One region of the Pseudomonas khavaziana genome, then DNA from elsewhere that is predicted to be linked to it. Evidence: predicted binding sites of a transcription regulator. Region 1 holds the regulator's gene; each other region holds the start of a gene.
What was found. Region 1 encodes sigma-54, which starts transcription at its own class of promoters, with help from an activator protein. Its sites were predicted from a motif close to ANTGGCATNNANNTTGCTNT; they were not measured.
Positions count from the first base shown of each region.

Region 1 (6,937 bases):
TGGTGGAAAGCAGCGGCAACCAGGACAGCCCACTGATGGCTGGCAATACGCCGATCCTGGGCCTGGATGTGTGGGAGCACGCTTACTACCTGCGCTACCAGAACCGTCGCCCGGAATACATCAATGCCTTCTACAGTGTTATCAACTGGCCCGAAGTCGCCGCCCGCTACCAGGCTGCCTTGGCCTGATACTCACCGTATAACAAGATCTAAGGCCGACTATGGGCACTGAAACACTGGCGATCAGTAGCGTGCGAATGTTTCGTTATGCGTTTGGCTCGCTGTTGCTATTGGCTGGTACCGCGTTGCTGGTGGCCCATGGGCTGGCCTGGCTGAACCTGGAGCCCCGCATCCTGCGCGCTTTGCAGGGAGGCGCGATTTGCGCGCTCGGCACGGCGTTGGGCGCGGTCCCAGTGCTGGTGATTCGGCGCATGCCGATAGCGCTGAGCGATACTCTGCTGGGGTTCGGTGCTGGTGTGATGCTGGCGGCGACCGCTTTTTCCCTTGTCGTGCCGGGTATTGCCGCGGCTGAGAGTCTGGGGCTTTCGCCTTGGGAGGCGGGTGGGCTGATCAGCTTCGGCATTATGCTGGGGGCTTTCGGTCTGTACCTGGTCGATCGCAAGGTCTCCGGTGCCAGCCCGGAAATGCTGGTGGGCACACCGGATAAACCGGTGATCCCGCCGCGTATCTGGCTATTTGTGTTTGCCATCATTGCTCACAATATTCCAGAGGGTATGGCTGTGGGTGTCTCGGCGGGTGGTGGCATGCCGGATGCCGATAGTCTGGCCATGGGCATTGCCTTGCAGGACGTACCGGAGGGCCTGGTGATTGCGCTGGTGCTGGCTGGGGCGGGGATGTCGCGGGTCAAAGCTTTTTTGATTGGCGCCGCATCAGGTTTGGTTGAGCCGGTATTTGCGGTGCTTTGCGCCTGGCTGGTGAGCCTGGCCGAGGTGTTATTGCCCTTGGGCCTGGCGCTGGCCGCCGGTGCGATGCTCTTGGTGGTGACCCACGAAGTGATACCCGAATCGCGCCGAAATGGTCACGAAAAGCTCGCCAGCCTCGGGCTGTGCATCGGGTTCTGCCTGATGATGGTGATGGATACGGCGTTGGGCTAAAGCCTGCTCCTGCATCGGCGACTACTCACCTTCATCGAATTTGTTATTGATCAGCTCAACCAAAGCGTCCATCGCTTCCTGCTCCTGCTCGCCTTCGGTCTTCAGGTGAATCTTGGTGCCCTTGCCGGCCGCCAGCATCATCATCGCCATGATGCTCTTGCCATCGACCATGGATTCCGGCGTACGACCAGCGCGGATCTGACAAGGATACTTCCCGGCCACGCCGACGAATTTGGCCGAGGCCCGGGCGTGCAGGCCTAACTTGTTGATGATTTCAATTTCCCGAGCCGGCATCGCAGTGGTGTTCCTTTCAGCTAAGGTCGCGGTGGCGGACCTGGACGTTCTTGAGGGTTTGTTGCAATACCTGGCCCAGCCGTTCAGTCAGATAGACGGAGCGGTGGTGGCCGCCGGTGCAACCAATGGCAATGGTGACGTAGGCGCGATTGCTCGCGGCAAAGCGTGGCAACCATTTGAGCAGGTAGCTGGAGATATCCTGGAACATCTCTTCCACATCCGGTTGCGCAGCCAGGTAGTCTGCCACAGGCTGGTCCAGCCCGGACTGATCGCGCAATTCTGGCTTCCAATAGGGGTTGGGCAGGCAGCGCACATCGAACACCAGGTCGGCATCCACCGGCATGCCACGTTTGAAGCCGAATGATTCGACCAGGAATGCAGTGCCGGGCTCGGGCTGGTTCAGCAGGCGCAGCTTGATCGCATCGCGCAACTGATACAGATTCAGGTTGGTGGTGTTGATCTTGAGGTCGGCCAGATCAATGATCGGCCCGAGCAGCTTGGTCTCGTCCTCGATGGCTTCAGCCAGGGAGCGGTTGGCGCTGCTGAGCGGGTGGCGGCGACGAGTTTCTGAGAAGCGTTTGAGCAATGTTTCTTCGTCGGCATCCAGGTACAGCACATCGCAATGAATATGCTTGGCGCGCACCTCTTCCAGCAGTTCCGGGAACCGCGATAGGTGGCTGGGCAGGTTGCGGGCATCGATAGACACAGCGACCAGAGGTTGCGCCAATTCAGTATGGATCAGTGCGCGTTCTGCCAGCTCCGGCAGCAGGCCGGCGGGCAAATTGTCGATGCAATAGAAACCGTTGTCCTCAAGGACATTGAGGGCGGTGCTTTTACCTGAGCCGGAACGGCCGCTGACGATGATCAAACGCATGATTACTGCCCGTTTTGTTCATCCAAGACGACCTGATAGAGCGCCTCATTGCTGCTGGCACTGCGCAGTTTGTCACGTACTTCCTTGCGGTCGAGCATGCTGGCGATCTGTCGGAGCAGCTCCAGGTGCGCATCGGTGGCAGCTTCCGGGACCAGCAGCACGAACAGCAGGTCGACCGGGGCGCCATCGATGGCGTCGAAATCGATGGGTTTTTCCAAATGCAGCAGCGCACTGACAGGCGTGTCGCAGCCTTTAAGGCGGCAATGGGGAATCGCAATGCCGTTGCCAAAACCGGTCGAACCGAGTTTTTCACGGGCAATCAGGGCCTCGAAGACATCTTGCATCTCCAGTTCAGGCACTTGGCTACTGATCAGGTTGGCAATTTGCTCGAGGGCTTTCTTCTTGCTGCCGCCCGGCGCGTTCACAAGGGAACGGCCGGGGGTCAGGATGGTTTCAAGTCGGATCATGGGGGGAGAGTTAACGACCTGTACCTTGCATCAGGTGCAGATTCTTTTCCTTATGCTTTATGAGTTGGCGGTCGAGCTTGTCGTAGAGCGAGTCAATCGCCGCGTACATGTCTTCATGTTCTGCATTGGCAACGAGCTTCGCATTCGGTACGTGGAGGGTTGCCTCGATTTTCTGCTTGAGCTTATCGACCTCCATGATGACCTGCACGTTGGTGATCTTGTCAAAATGCCCCGCAAGCTTGTTCAGCTTGCTCTCGGTGTACTCACGCAGGGGCTTGGTGACTTCAAGTTGGTGTCCACTGATGTTGACTTGCATACAGCTTCTCCTTCGTTGCCAGTGCATAAAGCGGCAGGCAAAACGCCTGCCACTGGAACGCTGTGGCCTGCCCGTCACATCAAACGCTTACGCTCGCTGGAAGGCGCGATCCCAAGGGACTCGCGGTACTTGGCGACGGTTCGACGGGCGACCTGAATGCCTTGTGCCTCCAGTAAACCAGCGATCTTGCTGTCACTCAACGGCTTTTTCTGATTTTCCGCGGCAACCAGTTTTTTGATGATCGCGCGGATCGCCGTGGAGGAGCATTCACCGCCCTCGGAGGTGCTGACGTGGCTGGAGAAAAAGTATTTCAGCTCATAAATACCCCGTGGGGTATGCATGAATTTCTGCGTGGTTACCCGGGAAATCGTCGATTCATGCATGCCGACCGCTTCGGCGATATCGTGCAGGACCAGAGGCTTCATGGCTTCGTCGCCGTATTCCAGGAAACCGCGTTGGTGCTCGACGATCTGGGTCGCGACCTTCATCAAGGTCTCGTTGCGGCTTTGCAGGCTCTTGATGAACCAGCGCGCTTCCTGCAGCTGGTTGCGCATGAAGGTATTGTCGGCGCTGGTATCGGCGCGGCGCACAAAACCGGCGTATTGCGGGTTGACCCGCAGACGGGGTACCGATTCCTGGTTCAACTCGACCAGCCAGCGTTCGTTGTCCTTGCGCACGATCACATCCGGGACGACATATTCGGCCTCGCTGGATTCGATCTGCGAGCCGGGGCGCGGGTTGAGGCTCTGCACCAGCTCGATGACCTGGCGCAACTCGTCTTCCTTGAGCTTCATGCGGCGCATCAGCTGGCTGTAGTCGCGACTGCCCAGCAGATCGATGTAGTCCGACACCAGGCGTTTGGCTTCGGCCAACCAAGGCGTTTTGGCCGGCAGTTGGCGCAGTTGCAGCAGCAGGCACTCGCTGAGGGTGCGGGCGCCAATGCCTGCGGGCTCGAATTGCTGGATGCGATGCAGGACGGCTTCGATTTCGTCCAGCTCGATGTCCAGCTCAGGGTCAAAGGCCTCTAGGATTTCGTCGAGGGTTTCGTCCAGGTAGCCCTGGTTGTTGATGCAGTCAATCAGGGTGACTGCGATCAGGCGATCGGTGTCGGACATCGGTGCCAGGTTGAGCTGCCACAGCAGGTGGCTCTGCAGGCTTTCGCCGACAGAGGTGCGGGTGGTGAAGTCCCACTCGTCATCATCATTGCTCGGCAGGCTGCTGGCGCTGGTCTGGTACACGTCCTCCCATGCAGTATCCACGGGAAGCTCGTTGGGAATGCGTTCGTTCCATTCGCCGTCCTCGAGGTTATCCACCGTAGGGGCGGTTTCCTGATAGGAGGGTTCCTGCACATCGGGGTTGGGTTTTTGCTCGATGTTATCGGCCAGCGGGTCGGCATTGTCGAAGTCGTCGCCTTCTTCCTGGCGTTCGAGCATCGGATTGGACTCCAGGGCCTCCTGGATTTCCTGTTGCAGGTCCAGGGTCGACAATTGGAGCAGGCGGATGGCCTGTTGCAGCTGCGGTGTCATCGTCAGCTGCTGGCCCATTCTCAGGACTAGCGATGGTTTCATGGCAGGGGCTTAACACCTTATTCGCCGGCGCAATGCGCCATCCACGACAGGGCGCGTGAGCGCCAAACATAAGCAAATTATATGCCTGATCTCGGGGCCTTTGCCTAGAGCGCGGTAACAATAAAAAAACTAAGGTTTCTATTGACTCCTGCGCGCTCCCGGGAAAGGCGCGAAACCACTGCGCCTACAGGCGGAACTCGTGACCCAGATACACTTCCTTGACCAGCTCGTTGGCCAGGATAGTCTCGGCATCGCCTTCGGCAATCAGCTGGCCATCGTTGACGATATAGGCAGTTTCGCAGATATCGAGGGTTTCACGCACGTTGTGGTCGGTGATCAGTACACCAATGCCCTTGGCCTTGAGGTGGTGGATGATCTGCTTGATATCGCCCACCGAGATCGGGTCGACACCGGCAAACGGTTCATCCAGCAGGATGAACTTCGGTGCGGTCGCCAGGGCGCGGGCGATTTCCACGCGACGACGCTCGCCACCGGACAGGCTCATGCCGAGGTTGTCGCGAATGTGGTTGATGTGGAATTCCTGCAGCAGGCTTTCCAGCTCTTTGCGGCGGCCATCGCGATCGAGTTCCTTGCGGGTCTCCAGGATCGCCATGATGTTGTCGGCCACCGACAGTTTACGGAAGATCGACGCTTCTTGCGGAAGATAGCCGATACCTGCCCGCGCACGACCATGCATTGGCTGGTGGCTGACATCCAGATCGTCTATCAATACCCGACCCTGGTCGGCTTGGACCAGCCCGACGATCATATAGAAACAGGTGGTCTTGCCGGCACCATTGGGGCCGAGCAAGCCGACGATCTGGCCGCTGTCGATCGACAGGCTGACGTCACGTACAACCTGGCGGCTTTTATAGGCCTTGGCCAGGTGCTGGGCTTTCAGGGTCGCCATTACTCGGCCTTCTTCTTCGGCTGGATAACCATGTCGATACGCGGACGAGGTGCGGTGACCTTGTTGCCATTGGCGCGACCGGCCTGGGCGACCTGGGTCTGGGTGTTGTAGACGATTTTCTCGCCTTCGGTCGAGTTGCCGTCGGCGCTCAGCACCTTGGCCTGGTCGATCAATACAATGCGATTTTGCTGGGCATGGTATTGAATGGTCTTGCCGTAGCCCTTCATCGGGCCTGGATCTTCTGCCTTCTGCTTCTGTTCGAAGTAAGCGAGGTTGCCCACTGAGGTCACGACATCGATATCGCCGGCCTGGGTACGCGTCAGGGTCACCGTATTACCGGTGATCTTCATCGAGCCCTGGGTGATGATCACGCCGCCGGTGTAGGTGGCAACACCTTGTTTGTCATCCAGCTGAGCATCGTCAGCCGAGATGTGGATCGGTTGCTGGCTATCGTTCGGCAGAGCCCAGGCGCTCACGCTTCCCAGTGCTGCGCCCAGACCGAGCAAAATAGGGAGGGTTTTAACGAGCCTCATACTGTCCTCTTACGTTCGATAGCAGGTGTATCCTGCTTTCTTTCAAATACGCTTTCATTCCCTTGCCAGTCGATACACCGCCAGCGCCGTCGATTCTAACGTCTTGCTCGGTCTGCGCATATTGCTTCTGTGGGAATACCGTCATGCGACTGCTGGTAATGATGGTGTCGCGGTTCTGCGCGTCTGTACGTGCGACGCGCACCGAGTCGATCAGTTCAACTTCGGTGCCGTCCGGGTTGACCTCGCCACGCTTGCTGGTGACGTGCCATGGAAATTCGGTGCCGCGATACAGGTTCAGGTCCGGATTGGTCAGCAGGCTGACTTCCGAGGCCTTCAGGTGTTCGACCTTGTCCGACGTCATTTCATACTGCACCTTCCCATCGGGCAGGTACTGGATGCTGTAGGCGTTCGTGGCGTAATAGTCGATAACGCCTTCGTCAACCTGCGCAACAGGCTTGTCGAGAAAGCGCCCCGGGCTGATATTCCAGTAGCCCACCGCCAGGAGCAGCGCGGCGATGACCCCGAATAGCAGGAAGTTGCGGATCTTTTTACTCAGCATATAACGCTCTATAGGTAGGCGGCGTGGGCCGCTTCAAGACTGTCCTGGGCACGCAGGATCAACTCGCAGAACTCGCGGGCGGCACCCTCGCCGCCACGGGCGGTGGTGATGCCATGGGCGTGTTCGCGTACAAACGCCGCGGCATTCGCGACGGCCATGCCCAGGCCCACCCGGCGAATCACCGGCAGGTCGGGCAGGTCGTCACCCAAATAGGCGACCTGTTCATAGCTTAGGTTGAGTTGGCCAAGAAGCTCGTCCAGCACCACCAGTTTATCCTCACGGCCCTGATACAGGTGAGCAAT
Region 1 covers NZ_CP129946.1:1,220,652-1,227,588, forward strand. The annotation lists gene QYQ93_RS05340 (superoxide dismutase) at 1-188, shown strand, start outside; gene QYQ93_RS05345 (ZIP family metal transporter) at 221-1,114, shown strand; gene QYQ93_RS05350 (HPr family phosphocarrier protein) at 1,136-1,408, opposite strand; gene rapZ (RNase adapter RapZ) at 1,425-2,282, opposite strand; gene ptsN (PTS IIA-like nitrogen regulatory protein PtsN) at 2,285-2,749, opposite strand; gene hpf (ribosome hibernation-promoting factor, HPF/YfiA family) at 2,760-3,065, opposite strand; gene QYQ93_RS05370 (RNA polymerase factor sigma-54) at 3,140-4,633, opposite strand; gene lptB (LPS export ABC transporter ATP-binding protein) at 4,818-5,543, opposite strand; gene lptA (lipopolysaccharide transport periplasmic protein LptA) at 5,543-6,076, opposite strand; gene lptC (LPS export ABC transporter periplasmic protein LptC) at 6,063-6,635, opposite strand; gene QYQ93_RS05390 (KdsC family phosphatase) at 6,644-6,937, opposite strand, start outside.

Region 2 (6,937 bases), 2.9 Mb from region 1:
CAGTCCCGCCATCGAATACTTCATCTCAGCGCAACTTCTTGATGCGTTCGCTCGGGCTGATCACGTCCGTCAGGCGAATGCCGAACTTCTCGTTGACCACCACCACTTCGCCGTGGGCGATCAGGGTGCCGTTGACCAGCACGTCCAGGGGCTCACCGGCCAGGCGGTCCAGCTCGATCACCGAGCCTTGGTTGAGTTGCAGCAGGTTGCGGATGTTGATTTCAGTGCTGCCCACTTCCATGGAGATCGATACCGGGATGTCGAGGATCACATCCAGGTTCGGACCATCGAGGGTCACAGGCTCATTGTTCTTCGGCACGCTGCCGAATTCTTCCATCGCCAGGCGATTGCCAGCCGGTGCGGTGGCGGCGTCGGCGGCCAGCAGCGCGTCGATGTCGTCCTGACCGACATCGCCGGTTTCTTCCAGGGCCGCAGCCCACTCGTCGGCCAGGGCCTGGTCTTCGGCGGAAGTGTTTTCGTGTTCGGTAGCCATTACATGTCCTCGGCGAAGCAAACATTCATAAATAGGGGTGCATCAGCGGCGGGTGATCGGCTCGACCACCTGCAGCGCCAGGTTGCCCTTGTGGGAACCGAGCTTGACCTTGAACGACGGCACGCCGTTGGCACGCATGATCAGTTCTTCCGGCAACTCGACGGGGATGATGTCCCCCGGTTGCATGTGCAAAATATCCCGCAGGCGCAACTGGCGACGAGCCACGGTGGCGCTCAGGGGCACGTCGACGTCCAGCAGGTCTTCGCGCAGGGCCTTGACCCAGCGCTCGTCCTGGTCGTCGAGGTCGGACTGGAAGCCGGCGTCGAGCATCTCGCGCACTGGCTCGATCATCGAGTACGGCATGGTCACGTGCAGGTCGCCGCCACCACCATCGAGCTCGATGTGGAAGGTCGACACCACAATCGCCTCGCTGGGGCCGACGATGTTAGCCATGGCCGGGTTCACTTCCGAGTTGATGTACTCGAAATTGACTTCCATGATCGCCTGCCAGGCCTCCTTCAAGTCGATGAAGGCCTGTTCCAGCACCATGCGCACTACACGCAGTTCGGTGGGGGTGAACTCACGCCCTTCGATCTTGGCGTGGCGGCCGTCGCCACCGAAGAAGTTGTCCACCAGCTTGAACACCAGCTTGGCGTCGAGGATGAACAGCGCGGTGCCGCGCAACGGCTTGATCTTGACCAGGTTGAGGCTGGTGGGCACGTACAGCGAGTGCACGTATTCACCGAACTTCATCACCTGCACGCCGCCCACCGCCACGTCCGCCGAACGGCGCAGCATGTTGAACATGCTGATGCGGGTGTAGCGGGCAAAGCGTTCGTTGATCATTTCCAGGGTCGGCATGCGTCCACGGACGATGCGATCCTGGCTGGTCAGGTCGTAACTTTTGACGCTGCCGGGTTCGGCAGCCATTTCGGTCTGTACCAGACCATCGTCCACGCCGTGCAACAGCGCATCGATTTCATCCTGGGACAGCAGGTCCTGCACGGCCATGTCGTGATCCTACTGCAATACGAAGTTAGTGAAGAGCGCCTGCTCGACCACGACTTTGCCGAGTTCTTTCTGGGCCACTTCCTGCACGCTTGCAGTGACCTTCTGACGCAGCATTTCCTGGCCGACCGGGGTGGCGAGGCTGTCGAAGGCCTGGCCGGAGAACAGCATCACCAAGTTGTTACGGATCACCGGCATATGCACCTTGAGGGCATCCAGGTCCGCCTGGTTGCGCGCCAGCAAGGTGATGCTCACCTGCAGGTAGCGCTGACGACCGTTGACGTTGTAATTGGCAACAAACGCCGGAAGCATCTGTTCGAAGATTGCCGGTTGCTTGACGTTGGTGGCGGTTTCAGCGGCGGGCACCGGCTTGCTTGCACTGCTGTGCATGATGTACCAGGTGCCGCCAATCGAGGCGCCGATGGCCAGGAGCAGGCCCAGCACAATCAGCAGGATCAGCTTGAGCTTGCCTTTGCCTGCTGCGGGGGGAGTTGCTGCGTCGTCGCTCTTCGCCATGCCAATAATCCGTCACTATTCGGGGATTCATAGATCTACGGGAAGGCAAGAGCAAGTGTTATGCCAGAGTTGTCTGGCAATACGGGAAGAACCAACACCACGAAACAAATGTGGGAGGGGGCTTGCTCCCGATAGCGGTGTGTCAGCAATGGATTTGTTGACTGACACACTGCTATCGGGAGCAAGCCCCCTCCCACATTTGGATCTCTATTTGACTCAGGTCAGGCGTAGTAATCGACGGCGCTGGAGCCGATCACGGTTGAGGTCACTGGCGCTGCAACTTCAGCCACGTCAACTTGACTGCCAGTGTCAGCGCTATCACCACGCCGACCGCCACTGCCCACGCCCCGCGCCTGGCCCTGCTGTTGCTGCTGGTCCTGCCCCCGCGATTGGTCAGACACATTCACATCCACCTGCCCCATACCTTGCTGGGCGAACATTTCGCGCAAGCGCCCAGACTGGCTTTCCAGCGCTTCACGCACCACCGCATGGCCGCTCATGAAGTTGACCTGGGCCTGCTGGTCCGCCGTCATATTGACCTTGATATCCAGACGCCCCAATTCAGCCGGCTGCAACTGGATCTCCGCCGACTTGAGGTTGGCGCTGGAGAGGTACATCACGCGGTTGACCACTTCTTCGGTCCAGCCGCTCTGGTGCATGGCCAGCGGCGCATTGGTGACCGGCGGCAAGGCATTCGCGGTTTTCGGCGTGGCGGCCTGGGTCAGCGCGGCCAGGCGGTTGGCGAAATCATCCACGCGGGTGTCGCTGTTGGCGTTCTTGAGGTCCTTGAGGCCGTCATCGATCAAACCGCTGAAAGCATTGTCGCCACCCTGGTCGGTGCTGTCCTTGGTGGCTTGCTGGTCGACCATAGTGGCCAGGCCGGCGGCAAAGCTCTGCGCGGCGGTCGGTTGATCCTGGGGCGCGGTTTTCTGCGCCGCCTGGCTGCTGGCCGACACGTGACCGCCCTGCTCCATCGCCAGGCGCACAGCGGGCATCGCATCCAGGGGGTCAGCCTCCGGGTCGAAGGCCGTTAGCTTGGCTTCGTCGGTCACGGCGACCGGCAGGGCCGCGTCCTCGGCGGCCACGGCGGGAGCCGAGGCTTGCACGGGCACAGGCACCGGCGTCACCGCAGCGATCACCGCCGGATCAACCACCGGGTCAACCGGGGGCTGCTGCGCCTGGGACGGGTCGGTGGCTTTGTCGCCGTCGCTGCCAGCGCCGTCGTCGGTCTTGGCCGCCGGCTTGGCAGGCAAGGAATTGCCGTTATCGGCAACCGCTGGTTTGCTGGCGGCAGGCGTATCGCTATCGGCAGCCGGTTTGGCGTTGGTATCAGCAGGCTTGTCACGGGTGACTTTGCCTGGGCTGTCGCCGACCTTCGGCGCCGGCTTGGGACCTTGGTTGGCAAACACTTGAGCAAAGCCAGCACCCTTGTCACGCGGGGCCGCAGCCGCTACCGCCGGGGTGGCGACAGGCGCTTGAGGCTTGGTCGCGGGGGCAGCCTGTAGAAGCGAATTGGGAGCGACTGGCATAAGTAAGGGTCTCCACTGCATGAAGGTCGGGGATGCAGTCCATGGAGATAGAGCAAGAGTCGGGCCAGGTTTACAAAATGCCTGGATATATCAGATTCAATGTAGGAGCGAGCTTGCTCGCGAAAAACTCACAGGCGCCGCATTCATCCAGGAAGCACGCGTTATCGTTGACGTTTTTCGCGAGCAAGCTCGCTCCTACATTCATACAGTGGCTTGACCAGCGCGAACTCATGATCAATCTGATCAACCAGAGCGCCTAAATCCGAGGCCGCCTCGACGGCCTCGGTCTCCAGCAACTCACACAATTGGGCCAAACGCACCGCCCCAAGATTGCCGCTGCTGCCTTTGAAACTGTGGGCAATCCGTCCCAACGTTTTGGCGTCGCCCCCAGCCTTGCGCAGTGCTGCGACGCGCTCTTGCGAGTCCTCAATAAAGGTGTCGAGCAACGTCGGGTACTCGCTCTCCATCACTTCCTGCAGGTCCGACAACACGTCGGGGTCCAAATGAATCTCAGCCACTTGCTCGCTCCTTGATCAAGAATCGGCGGATTATGCCAGAGCCTCCCAACAAAATTCCACGCAGACACTGCGCCCGCCATCGGACCAGCGTACGGCGCTGCTCAATTGACGCACCAGACTCAAGCCCCGGCCAGACAGACGGTCGACGTCCACCGGCCGCGCCAATTCCTTGTCTACGTCAAAACCCGACCCGCTGTCTTCAACCCGCAAGGTCATGGTGCCGCCCTGGTCGGTCGGTACCACCTGCACATGCACGCGCACATAGCCGCTGTTCAATTGTGCCAGCCGCTCATTGCGCTGGCGATAATACTGCGCAAAACCCTGCGCATCGCGCTTGAGCGCCGAATCCAGGCCGAGCACGCCATGCTCCAGGGCATTGGAATACAACTCGGCCATCACGCTATAAAGCGCCCCGCCCTGCTCGCGCAGGCCGTGGACCTCCAGCAGCAGCTGCAGCAAGTACGGCAGCGGGTTGTAGTTTTTGAGAGTCTGGGCGCGAAACTCGAAACTCACCGACCAGTCCAGCGGGCTCGACTGGCCGCTGTCGGCATACATCGGCTCAGCCACCCGCAGCGGCGGAGCGGACAGCAAGGTGATCTCGACCATGCTCACATCGTCCCGCGCCTGGCCGCGAAATGCTGCCAGGGCCTGTTCGATATCCTCGAACAGGCGGTCGGGCTCGCGGTTGGCGGCGAACACCTGTTGCAAGCGGGCGGCACCGAACAGTTGGTCGTTGGCGTCAGCGGTATCCAGCACGCCATCGGAGAGCAGGAACACCCGGTCGCCCAAGGCCATGGGCCAGACCTCGGTGCTGTCATCGAACGCCTCCGCCGACAACACCCCCAAGGGCAGATGTCGCGATATCAACGGCGTGCGCCGGCCGGTGGCGACTTCATGCACATAGCCTTCGGGCATGCCGCCGTTCCACACCTCCACCGCCCGCCGCTGGGCGCTCAGGCACAGCAAGGTGGCACAGCAGAACATGTCCACCGGCAGGATACGCTTGAGCTTGGCGTTCATCTCTCGCAACGTCTGGGTCAAGCCATAACCCTTGGCGGTCATGCCGTAGAACACCTCGGCCAGGGGCATGGCACCGATGGCAGCAGGCAGCCCATGGCCGGTGAAGTCGCCGAGCAACACATGCATGTCACCGGACGGTGTGTAGGCCGCCAGCAGCAAGTCACCGTTGAACAGCGCATAGGGCGATTGCAGGTAGCGGATATTCGGTGCGGCGTTGATACAACCGGAATGGGCAACCTTGTCGAACACCGCCTTGGCCGCCCGCTGCTCATGCAGCAGGTGTTCGTGGTGCCTGGCGATCAGGTCACGCTGTTGCAGGACCGTGGCCTGCAGGCGCCGCAGGCGGTCCATGGCGTTGATCTTCGCCGCCAGGATCAGCGGGTTGTAGGGTTTGGGCAGGAAGTCGTCGCCACCGGCATCCAGGCACTGGGCCAGGGCTTCGCTCTCACGCAACGAGGTGAGGAAGATAATCGGCACCAGCGCCTCCCCCGCCAATTGCTTGATCTGCCGGGCGGCTTCGAAGCCATCCATCACCGGCATCAGCGCGTCCATCAACACCAGTTGCGGGCGCTCGTGGGCAAAGATCTCGACCGCCTCGACACCATTGCCGGCGGTCAGCACCCGGTGCCCCTGGCGACGAATGATGGTCGACAGCAACAGACGGTCGGCGGCGCTATCTTCGGCGATCAGGATGGTCAGCGCCTCAAGGACCGGGGCCAGGGCGCTCAACTGATGTCGAACAGCTTGTCGAAGTTAGAGATGGCGAGGATCTTGCGCACGTCGGAGTTGCTGTTGAGCACACGGACCTCAGCGTCCTCTCCGCCGGCGTGATCACGTAGCAGCAGGAGCATGCCCAAGGCAGAACTGTCCATGTAGGTGGTCTCCTTGAGATCGACAATATAGGTCTCGGGCACCTTGTAGAAACGCTCGTAGGCGTCCCGAAACGCCTGATGACTGCCGAAATCGAACCGGCCCTTGATTGCGATCGTCAACTTCTTCCCGTCCAGGGATACTTCTGACTCGACTGACATGTGACTGCTTCCTTGTCGTTGGCACTGTGCAACAAGGTGTAGCAGGCGAACCGGATCCAAGCAACACATCGGATCAAATGTGGGAGGGGGCTTGCTCCCGATTGCAGTGTGTCAGTCAACAAATCCATAGCTGACACACCGCTATCGGGAGCAAGTCGAATCGTCGCACCGCCCCTCCCACATTTGTCCTGCGTCGTCAGTTAGAACTGTTCGTGGCGGGGCAGGCGCTGGGACAATTCATCGAGCAGCTTTTGCTCGCGTTTGTCTTCGATGGCCCGGGCCTCGTCGATATAGCGCTGCACCAGCTTGCGCAGCCCTTCGACACGGGCGAACGCCGCTTGCCAGGCCTCACGGGCCTTGTCGAGGTTGTTTTGGTGCCAGGCCAGGCTCTGGCGCTGTTGGCCGACGGCTGTTTCAAGCTGATTGAGAAAGCCCTGATAACCCATCAGCCACTGGCCGGACACGCCCTTGCTGCCGCGTTCGATCCACTGTTGCTGGTATTCGACGCGAAAGCGCTCCAGGTCGCCCAGCTTGCTCTCCGCCAGGCGCACCTGGCCCTGGAAATAACCCAGACGCTGCACGGCGGCTTTTTCGGCCTTCTCGGCCATGTCCACCACCGGGGCCAGGCGCGCGGCGCGGCTGTTGGCCATGGCTTAGCCGCCCGGCGCGGGGGCGAAGATGGACTGCAGATGCGCCTGGCTTTCGGCCATGCTGATCTTGTCGTTGAGGCCCTGGCGCAGGTAGGTCACCAGTTGCGGTTGCAAGGCGATGGCCAGGTCGGTGTCGCGGTCGCCACCGGCCACATAGGCACCGACGCTGATC
Region 2 covers NZ_CP129946.1:4,642,652-4,649,588, forward strand. The annotation lists gene fliO (flagellar biosynthetic protein FliO) at 1-24, opposite strand, end outside; gene fliN (flagellar motor switch protein FliN) at 26-493, opposite strand; gene fliM (flagellar motor switch protein FliM) at 536-1,504, opposite strand; gene fliL (flagellar basal body-associated protein FliL) at 1,514-2,017, opposite strand; gene QYQ93_RS20615 (flagellar hook-length control protein FliK) at 2,239-3,546, opposite strand; gene QYQ93_RS20620 (Hpt domain-containing protein) at 3,708-4,064, opposite strand; gene QYQ93_RS20625 (fused response regulator/phosphatase) at 4,095-5,813, opposite strand; gene QYQ93_RS20630 (STAS domain-containing protein) at 5,810-6,115, opposite strand; gene fliJ (flagellar export protein FliJ) at 6,316-6,765, opposite strand; gene fliI (flagellar protein export ATPase FliI) at 6,769-6,937, opposite strand, start outside.
Region 2: QYQ93_RS20615 (flagellar hook-length control protein FliK) is a predicted target of sigma-54. The motif match lies at 3,596-3,615, and genes of this name have one in related genera.

Region 3 (6,937 bases), 2.7 Mb from region 1:
AATACCGCAAGAACCTCAGCGCCTTCCAACTGGCGGTGCAGCAATATTTCCCCGAGGGCACCCAGATGACCCGTCCAACCGGCGGCTTTATCCTGTGGGTCAGTTTGCCGGGTCGGGTCAATACCCAGGAACTGCACGTGCGTGCCTTGCAACAGGGCATCAGTATTGCGCCGGGGCTGATCTTCAGTAATACGGAACAGTTCAACCACTGTATTCGCCTCAACTGCGGTACCCCCTGGAACCGCGAGGCAGAGCGGGCGTTGATGACCTTGGGCATGCTGGCCAGCCAGTTGTGCCAGGAGACCGGGGCGGGTTTTTGAGGCGTGCAAAGGGGACAACACTGATCTGCGCTCTTGTCATGTCGCCCACAACAAGCGAGCATATGGCCTTCTGCCGTTAACGCTGCTGGCGATATGACTTCTATTTTTCGCGTTACCCTGGTGATTGGCCTGTTGAGCCTGTGCAATGTCAGCACTGTGCTGGCGGAGCCGGTGGCGGATGGCGCGTCGGCAGTCAGTTCTGAACAGAAGACCTCAGCGAAGAAACCAGCTCCCGCGAAAAAAGCCCCCGCCACGCAGAAAAAAACCGCAACTACCAAAAAGCGCGCGCCTGTTGCGAGCAAATCCAAGTCGGCCCGTGAAGTCGCCAAGACTAAATTGCCACCGGCACAGTTGGACCTTTCGCTGCCTTCGGACATGGTCAGGCTGTTGCAGCCCATCGGCACCATGCCCAAGCCCAAGAGCGTGCCCTTGCTGCCGCCGATGTTTGGCGAAAAGCCCACCGACAACAGTGCGTTCCAGATCAACGGCCGCTTGCTCAGCAATGAGATGAAGCTGCAACTGCGCAACGATGAGCGCCGTGATGTTGAAGGCGCCGCGCTGGATTTTGAATTCAAGCAATAAACTATGCGGCTATGCGTGACCCAGGTTGCCGACCATCTGTCGCAGACTGGTCGGTCACTTTTGTTTTGTGCGAAAAACCCCTGTTGGACCATTTTAAAACGGCTGTTTAAGGGCGTACTCTAGCCCGGCCATCCCTATTGAGTCGTCGAGGACCTGCTGGTCATGAAATGCCGTGAAGGCTGTGGCGCATGCTGCATCGCCCCCTCCATCAGTTCGCCGCTGCCCGGAATGCCCCAGGGCAAGCCTGCAGGTGTTCGCTGCCTGCACCTGTCGGTCGGACAACTGTGCCAGCTGTTCGGCCTGCCTGAACGGCCGGCGGTGTGCAGTGATTTCAAGGCTGATATCGAGGTCTGTGGCAATGACCAGGCCGATGCAATTCGCTTGATCGGCTGGTGGGAGCAGATGACGGCGGCTTGATGGGCTTTACTATTGGAACTTCAACAATAAGGAATACAACAATGGGTTCGCTGAAACGACTGGCCGTGTTGTGCGGTTTTACGCTGCTGTTTGCTGCTACTGCCCAGGCTGAGGATTGGCAAGTGGCCAAGGACGAAGACGGTATCAAGGTGTCCCTGAGCGAAGTTGCCGGCTCCAAGTACAAAGCGTATCGCGGCGTGACCGTGATCAAGGCGCCTGTGGCCAAGATCGTTGCATTGCAGGAAGACGTGGCGGGTGCCTGCGCTTGGATTCACGAGTGCAAATCCCAGAAACTGGTCGACAAGAAAGGCGATGAGGCCTGGACCTACACGCAATTCAAGGCACCCTTTCCGGTGAGTGATCGTGACTCGTATACTCATGTCACAACCGCTAAAAACGCCGATGGTAGCGTAACCCGCACCTTGCAGGGCGTGCCTACCTACAAGTCGGAAGAAAAAGGCTATGTGCGGGTCGCCCAGGTCGAAGGCTTCTGGAAACTGGTGCCCAAAGGCGCCAATGAGACCGAAGTGACCTACCAAGTGCACACCGAGCCGGGCGGCAGCGTGCCGTCGTGGTTGGCCAACAAATTTGTGGTGGAAGCGCCGTTCAATACCCTGAAGGCCCTCAAGGAGCGCGCTGAAAAATAAGCGCAACTGATCCGGTGCCTCCTGCCTTGGGTGGAACGTTTGGCAAAGCCTCAAGGTCCAGATAGATGTAAGCCCACACATGGGTTTTATCGAGGAGGCACCGATGCCGAAGTGGAATGTTTCTTTCATCAATGACCGTGGCGAGCCGGTAGTCGAGCAATTCGACTGCGAGCATGAGCCGACGCTGGAAGAAGCCGCACAGATGGTGCGGGTGCGTGTGTCACCGGTGTTGGAAAAGCTGGACCTTAACGATCTTGCCGATCGTGTTCCCGATCCCACGGTCAAGAGCCTGCATGATCAAAATGGTATCAAGGACCTCAGGGTCGAACCCGCGGCCTGAATATTTCCGTTAGACCCATCAAGCACCTCTGGTGGAGGTGATAGCTTCGCGCTACTCTGCAATCGAGATCAGCGAATGAATCGCTAAGGTCTGGTCTTGTCAGCTACATGCTTGTTTTCCAGCGGTGTTGTTCCTGCCGTAGTACTCGCGCCAGTAAGGCGCGAGCTTCGGGAAGCACGGAAAGTCTATCCATCATTTGAGGAGCACTTTTCATGAGCACAGCCTATCAAGAAGACATCAGTACCAACGTCCTGCGCCGCATGAAAGAAGGCGGCTTCGATTTCTCGCGTTTTCACCCCATTGAGTTCTACGCCATTTTCCCGGATGAGGAACGGGCGCGCAGGGCTGCGGGTCGATTTCGTGGCGAATCCCTGAATGCCCAGGTCAGCGCGCGCGACGATGGCGCCTGGTATCTGGAACTGAGCAAAATCATGTTTGCAACCTACGACGGCATAGGAGACTTCGAGCATGACTTCGAGGCGGTGGTCGAGCCCCTGGGTGGGATCATCGAAGGATGGGGCGTCAAGCAGGAGGTGCGTGGGTTACCCATGTAGTTGGTGTTTATGAGCAGCGCAGCGTATCGGCTGACCTTTGGGTCGGCCGATTTTGTTTGGGGCTTCGGCAGGAGCGCTGATTTAGTTGCACGCAAAAAAAAGCCACCCCAATAGGGTGGCGGAAAGGGAAGCTCGAGGGAGCAGATCAGTACACGAAGTAACACAGTACCGCTTGCACAAAGGGTTTCGCTGTAGGACATGTCCTGTTCAGCCGATGGAGGTGATTATCCGCAGCGCTGGCCGGGCAGTGAAATCAACTCTGGCTATGCTATCGATAGGCAAGTGCCGCGTTGCAATGACGCGTGCGACGTGCACTGGGGACGTTCTACGCACCGGGATGGTGCGAAGAATCCGCCTGAGTTATTCAACTCATTGATTATTAAGTGTTTATGCCGCTGGCACGGGCCTTGCGAAGGTTCTCGCGTCCGGGTGACAAGGAGTACGGCATGATCCGCACTTATTACGATGAAATGTACGATGGGGCAGGGCAGGTGCGTCCTCATTACCGCGAGTTCGCCCGCTGGCTGGCCGACACCCCTACGGATTTGCTGGCCCAGCGTCGGCGCGAAGCCGATTTGCTGTTCCACCGGGCCGGGATCACCTTCACCCTTTATGGGGATGAGCTGGGCACTGAGCGCCTGATTCCCTTCGATACCATTCCGCGCAGTATTCCGGCCAGCGAATGGCGGGTTGTCGAGCGCGGCTGCATCCAACGGGTCAAGGCACTGAACATGTTCCTCGCCGACCTGTACCACGACCAACGCATTATCAAGGCCGGCATTATTCCCGCCGAGCAGGTACTGGCCAATGAGCAGTATCAGTTGGCAATGCAGGGCCTGGACCTGCACCGTGATCTGTATTCCCACATTTCCGGGGTCGACCTCGTACGCGATGGTGACGGCACTTATTACGTACTGGAAGACAACCTGCGCACGCCCAGTGGCGTCAGCTACATGCTCGAAGATCGCAAAATGATGATGCGCCTGTTCCCGGAACTGTTTGCGGCCCAGCGCATCGCGCCTATCGACCACTACCCCAACCTGTTGCTCGATACCCTCAAAAGCGCCAGCCCCCTGGATAACCCCAGCGTGGTGGTGCTCACTCCAGGGCGCTTCAACAGCGCGTTTTTCGAGCATGCGTTTCTTGCCCGGGAAATGGGCGTGGAACTGGTGGAGGGGGCGGACCTGTTCGTACGCGACGACCGTGTATTCATGCGCACCACCGACGGCCCAAAGGCTGTGGATGTGATCTACCGCCGCCTCGATGATGCCTTCCTCGACCCACTGGCCTTCAACCCGGACTCCATGCTTGGCGTGCCGGGCCTGCTTGCGGCCTATCGTTGCGCCAATGTGGTGCTGGCCAATGCCATCGGCACGGGAGTTGCGGACGACAAGTCGGTTTACCCGTTCGTCCCTGAAATGATTCGCTTCTACTTGGATGAAGAGCCGATCCTGCAGAACGTTCCGACCTTTCAATGCCGTAATCCCGACGAATTGTCCCACGTACTGGCCCACCTGCCCGAGTTGGTGGTCAAGGAAACCCAGGGCTCCGGCGGCTATGGCATGTTGGTTGGCCCCGCGTCCACGGCGGCGGAAATCGAAGCTTTTCGCGCGCGCATCAAGGCTAAGCCCCACGCCTATATCGCGCAGCCGACCCTGTGTTTATCCACCTGCCCGACCTTCGTCGAAAACGGCATCGCCCCACGGCATATCGACCTGCGCCCGTTCGTGCTGTCCGGCAAGGAAACCCGTGTGGTGCCCGGCGGCCTGACCCGCGTGGCCCTGCGCGAAGGGTCGCTGGTGGTCAACTCGTCCCAGGGCGGCGGCACTAAAGACACCTGGGTGGTCGAGGACTGATGCCATGTTGAGTAGAACTGCCTCGGATTTGTACTGGATGTCGCGCTACCTGGAACGTGCCGAAAACCTCGCACGCATGCTCGACGTCAGCTATTCACTGTCGCTGATGCCCCAGGATGGGCGCGGCGACGGTCTGCACGAACTGGCCATGCCGTTGTTGATCACCGGCACCCTGGAGGATTACCACGAGCGCCACGGCCAATTGCATGCCGAACGCCTGCTGCACTTTTTCGCACTGGACGCGGCCAACCCGGCCAGTATCTACAGTTGTCTGGGCGCTGCACGGGCCAGCGCCCATGCAGTACGTGGGCGAATCACCGCTGACATGTGGGAAAACATCAACGCCACCTGGCTGGACATTCGTGATATCGCCCAACAGGGGTTGAGCCGCTACGGCATGAGCCGGTTTTGTGAGTGGGTCAAGGAGCGCTCCCATCTGTTCCGCGGCGCCACCTACGGCACCATCATGCGTAACGATGCCTTCCGCTTTATCCGCCTGGGCATTTTCATAGAGCGCGCCGATAACACCCTGCGCCTGCTGGACGCGCGCTACGAAATGGCCGGCGACCAGGCTGCGGCGGTCAGCGATGGCACGGCTCACGCGTACTACCAATGGAGTGCTTTGCTGCGTGCGTTGTCGTCATTCGAGGCCTACACCGAAATTTATCGTGATGCGCCGGGTTCCAGGCAAGTGGCTGAGCTGCTGCTGTTACGCGCCGATGTCCCGCGTTCACTAAGGGCGTGCAGTGAGGAGATTGCCCAGATCCTTGCCAGCCTGCCCGGTCTCAACGGCCGCCCGGCCCAGCGCCTGGCCGCCGAGATGGACGCTAGCCTGCGCTTTACCACCATCGACGAAATCCTCGAGGAAGGCCTGCATGCCTGGCTGACCGACTTTATCCCCTTGGTCCGCCAATTGGGCGACGCCATCTACAGTTCCTATCTGGAGGCGGCATGAGACTCTCTATCAGCCACGAAACCACCTACCACTATCAAGACCAAGTGCGCGCCAGCATCCAGTACCTGCGGCTCACGCCCCATGACAGCGAGCGCCAGCGCGTGCTGAGCTGGCAACTCGACCTGCCACGCCCGGTGCGGGCGCAGGTGGATCCCTTCGGCAATATCCTGCATGTGCTGACCCTGGACGAACCCCACGACGCGATCATCATCGGCGCCCGTGGCCAGGTGGAGATCGACGAGTTGCGCGAGGCCGAACACGAAAGCCAGTCTGCCTGGCCTTTCCTGCGCTGCACGCGCCTGACCGAGCCCGATGAAGCCCTGCGCCGGTTTGCCGAGCAGCATTGCCACCAGCGTCGCGACCGCACGGCGCTCATCGATCTGATGCAGGCCCTCAACCAAGCGATGATCTACACGCCGGGGGCTACTGAAGTCGACACCTGTGCCGCCCAGGCCTTTGCAGGCGCTGCGGGCGTGTGTCAGGACCATACCCATGCGTTTCTCGCCTGCGCACGCAGCCTGGGCATTCCTGCGCGGTATGTGTCGGGGTATTTGTACACCGAAGACTGCGCACATCTGGCCAGTCATGCCTGGGCCGAAGCCTGGCTGGATGACGCCTGGTACAGTTTTGACGTGACCAACCAACTGGCCCGGCCAGAGCGGCACTTGAAGCTGGCCGTGGGCCTGGACTACCTCGACGCCTGCCCGGTACGCGGCATGCGCCGAGGGGGTGGGCATGAGCAGATGCATGCCAAGGTATTTGTGGCACCGCAGCAATGACCGATAACTGTAGGAGCGAGCTTGCTCGCGAAAAACGTTAACGATTACTCGGGGAGCCTGATACCCAACGGTGCTCTCAGGCTTTTCGCGAGCAAGCTCGCTCCTACAACTTGCGGCCTGCCATATGCCGCAGATAATCCAACAGCAAATCCAACTCATGTTCCGGCAATACACTGGCAGCAAACGCCGGCATCTTCGCCTGCGGCCAGTGCCTAAGGCTTTGCGGGTCACGGATATAACGCTTGAGGAAATCACCGCCAAAATACTCGGTGGGGTTGTAGGGAATATTCAGGTCCGGACCCACTTGGGCATCGCCGGCGCCGTTGAGGCGGTGGCAGGCCAGGCAGTTCTTCTGGAACAACGCAAAGCCCTGGTTGACCTGGTCATCCGCCGCAAGCGTCGGGTCGGGTAACAGTGCAGGGAAACGTTCGGCAACCGTCTGCAATTGCTTGATCCTGGAGACTTGGAACGGCCACTGCTCCGGGCT
Region 3 covers NZ_CP129946.1:4,891,523-4,898,459, reverse strand. The annotation lists gene QYQ93_RS21810 (PLP-dependent aminotransferase family protein) at 1-320, shown strand, start outside; gene QYQ93_RS21805 (hypothetical protein) at 414-902, shown strand; gene QYQ93_RS21800 (YkgJ family cysteine cluster protein) at 1,065-1,319, shown strand; gene QYQ93_RS21795 (START domain-containing protein) at 1,361-1,966, shown strand; gene QYQ93_RS21790 (hypothetical protein) at 2,046-2,306, shown strand; gene QYQ93_RS21785 (ribonuclease E inhibitor RraB) at 2,519-2,860, shown strand; gene QYQ93_RS21780 (circularly permuted type 2 ATP-grasp protein) at 3,307-4,716, shown strand; gene QYQ93_RS21775 (alpha-E domain-containing protein) at 4,721-5,671, shown strand; gene QYQ93_RS21770 (transglutaminase family protein) at 5,668-6,450, shown strand; gene QYQ93_RS21760 (cytochrome c) at 6,554-6,937, opposite strand, start outside.
Region 3: QYQ93_RS21780 (circularly permuted type 2 ATP-grasp protein) is a predicted target of sigma-54. The motif match lies at 3,255-3,274, and genes of this name have one in related genera.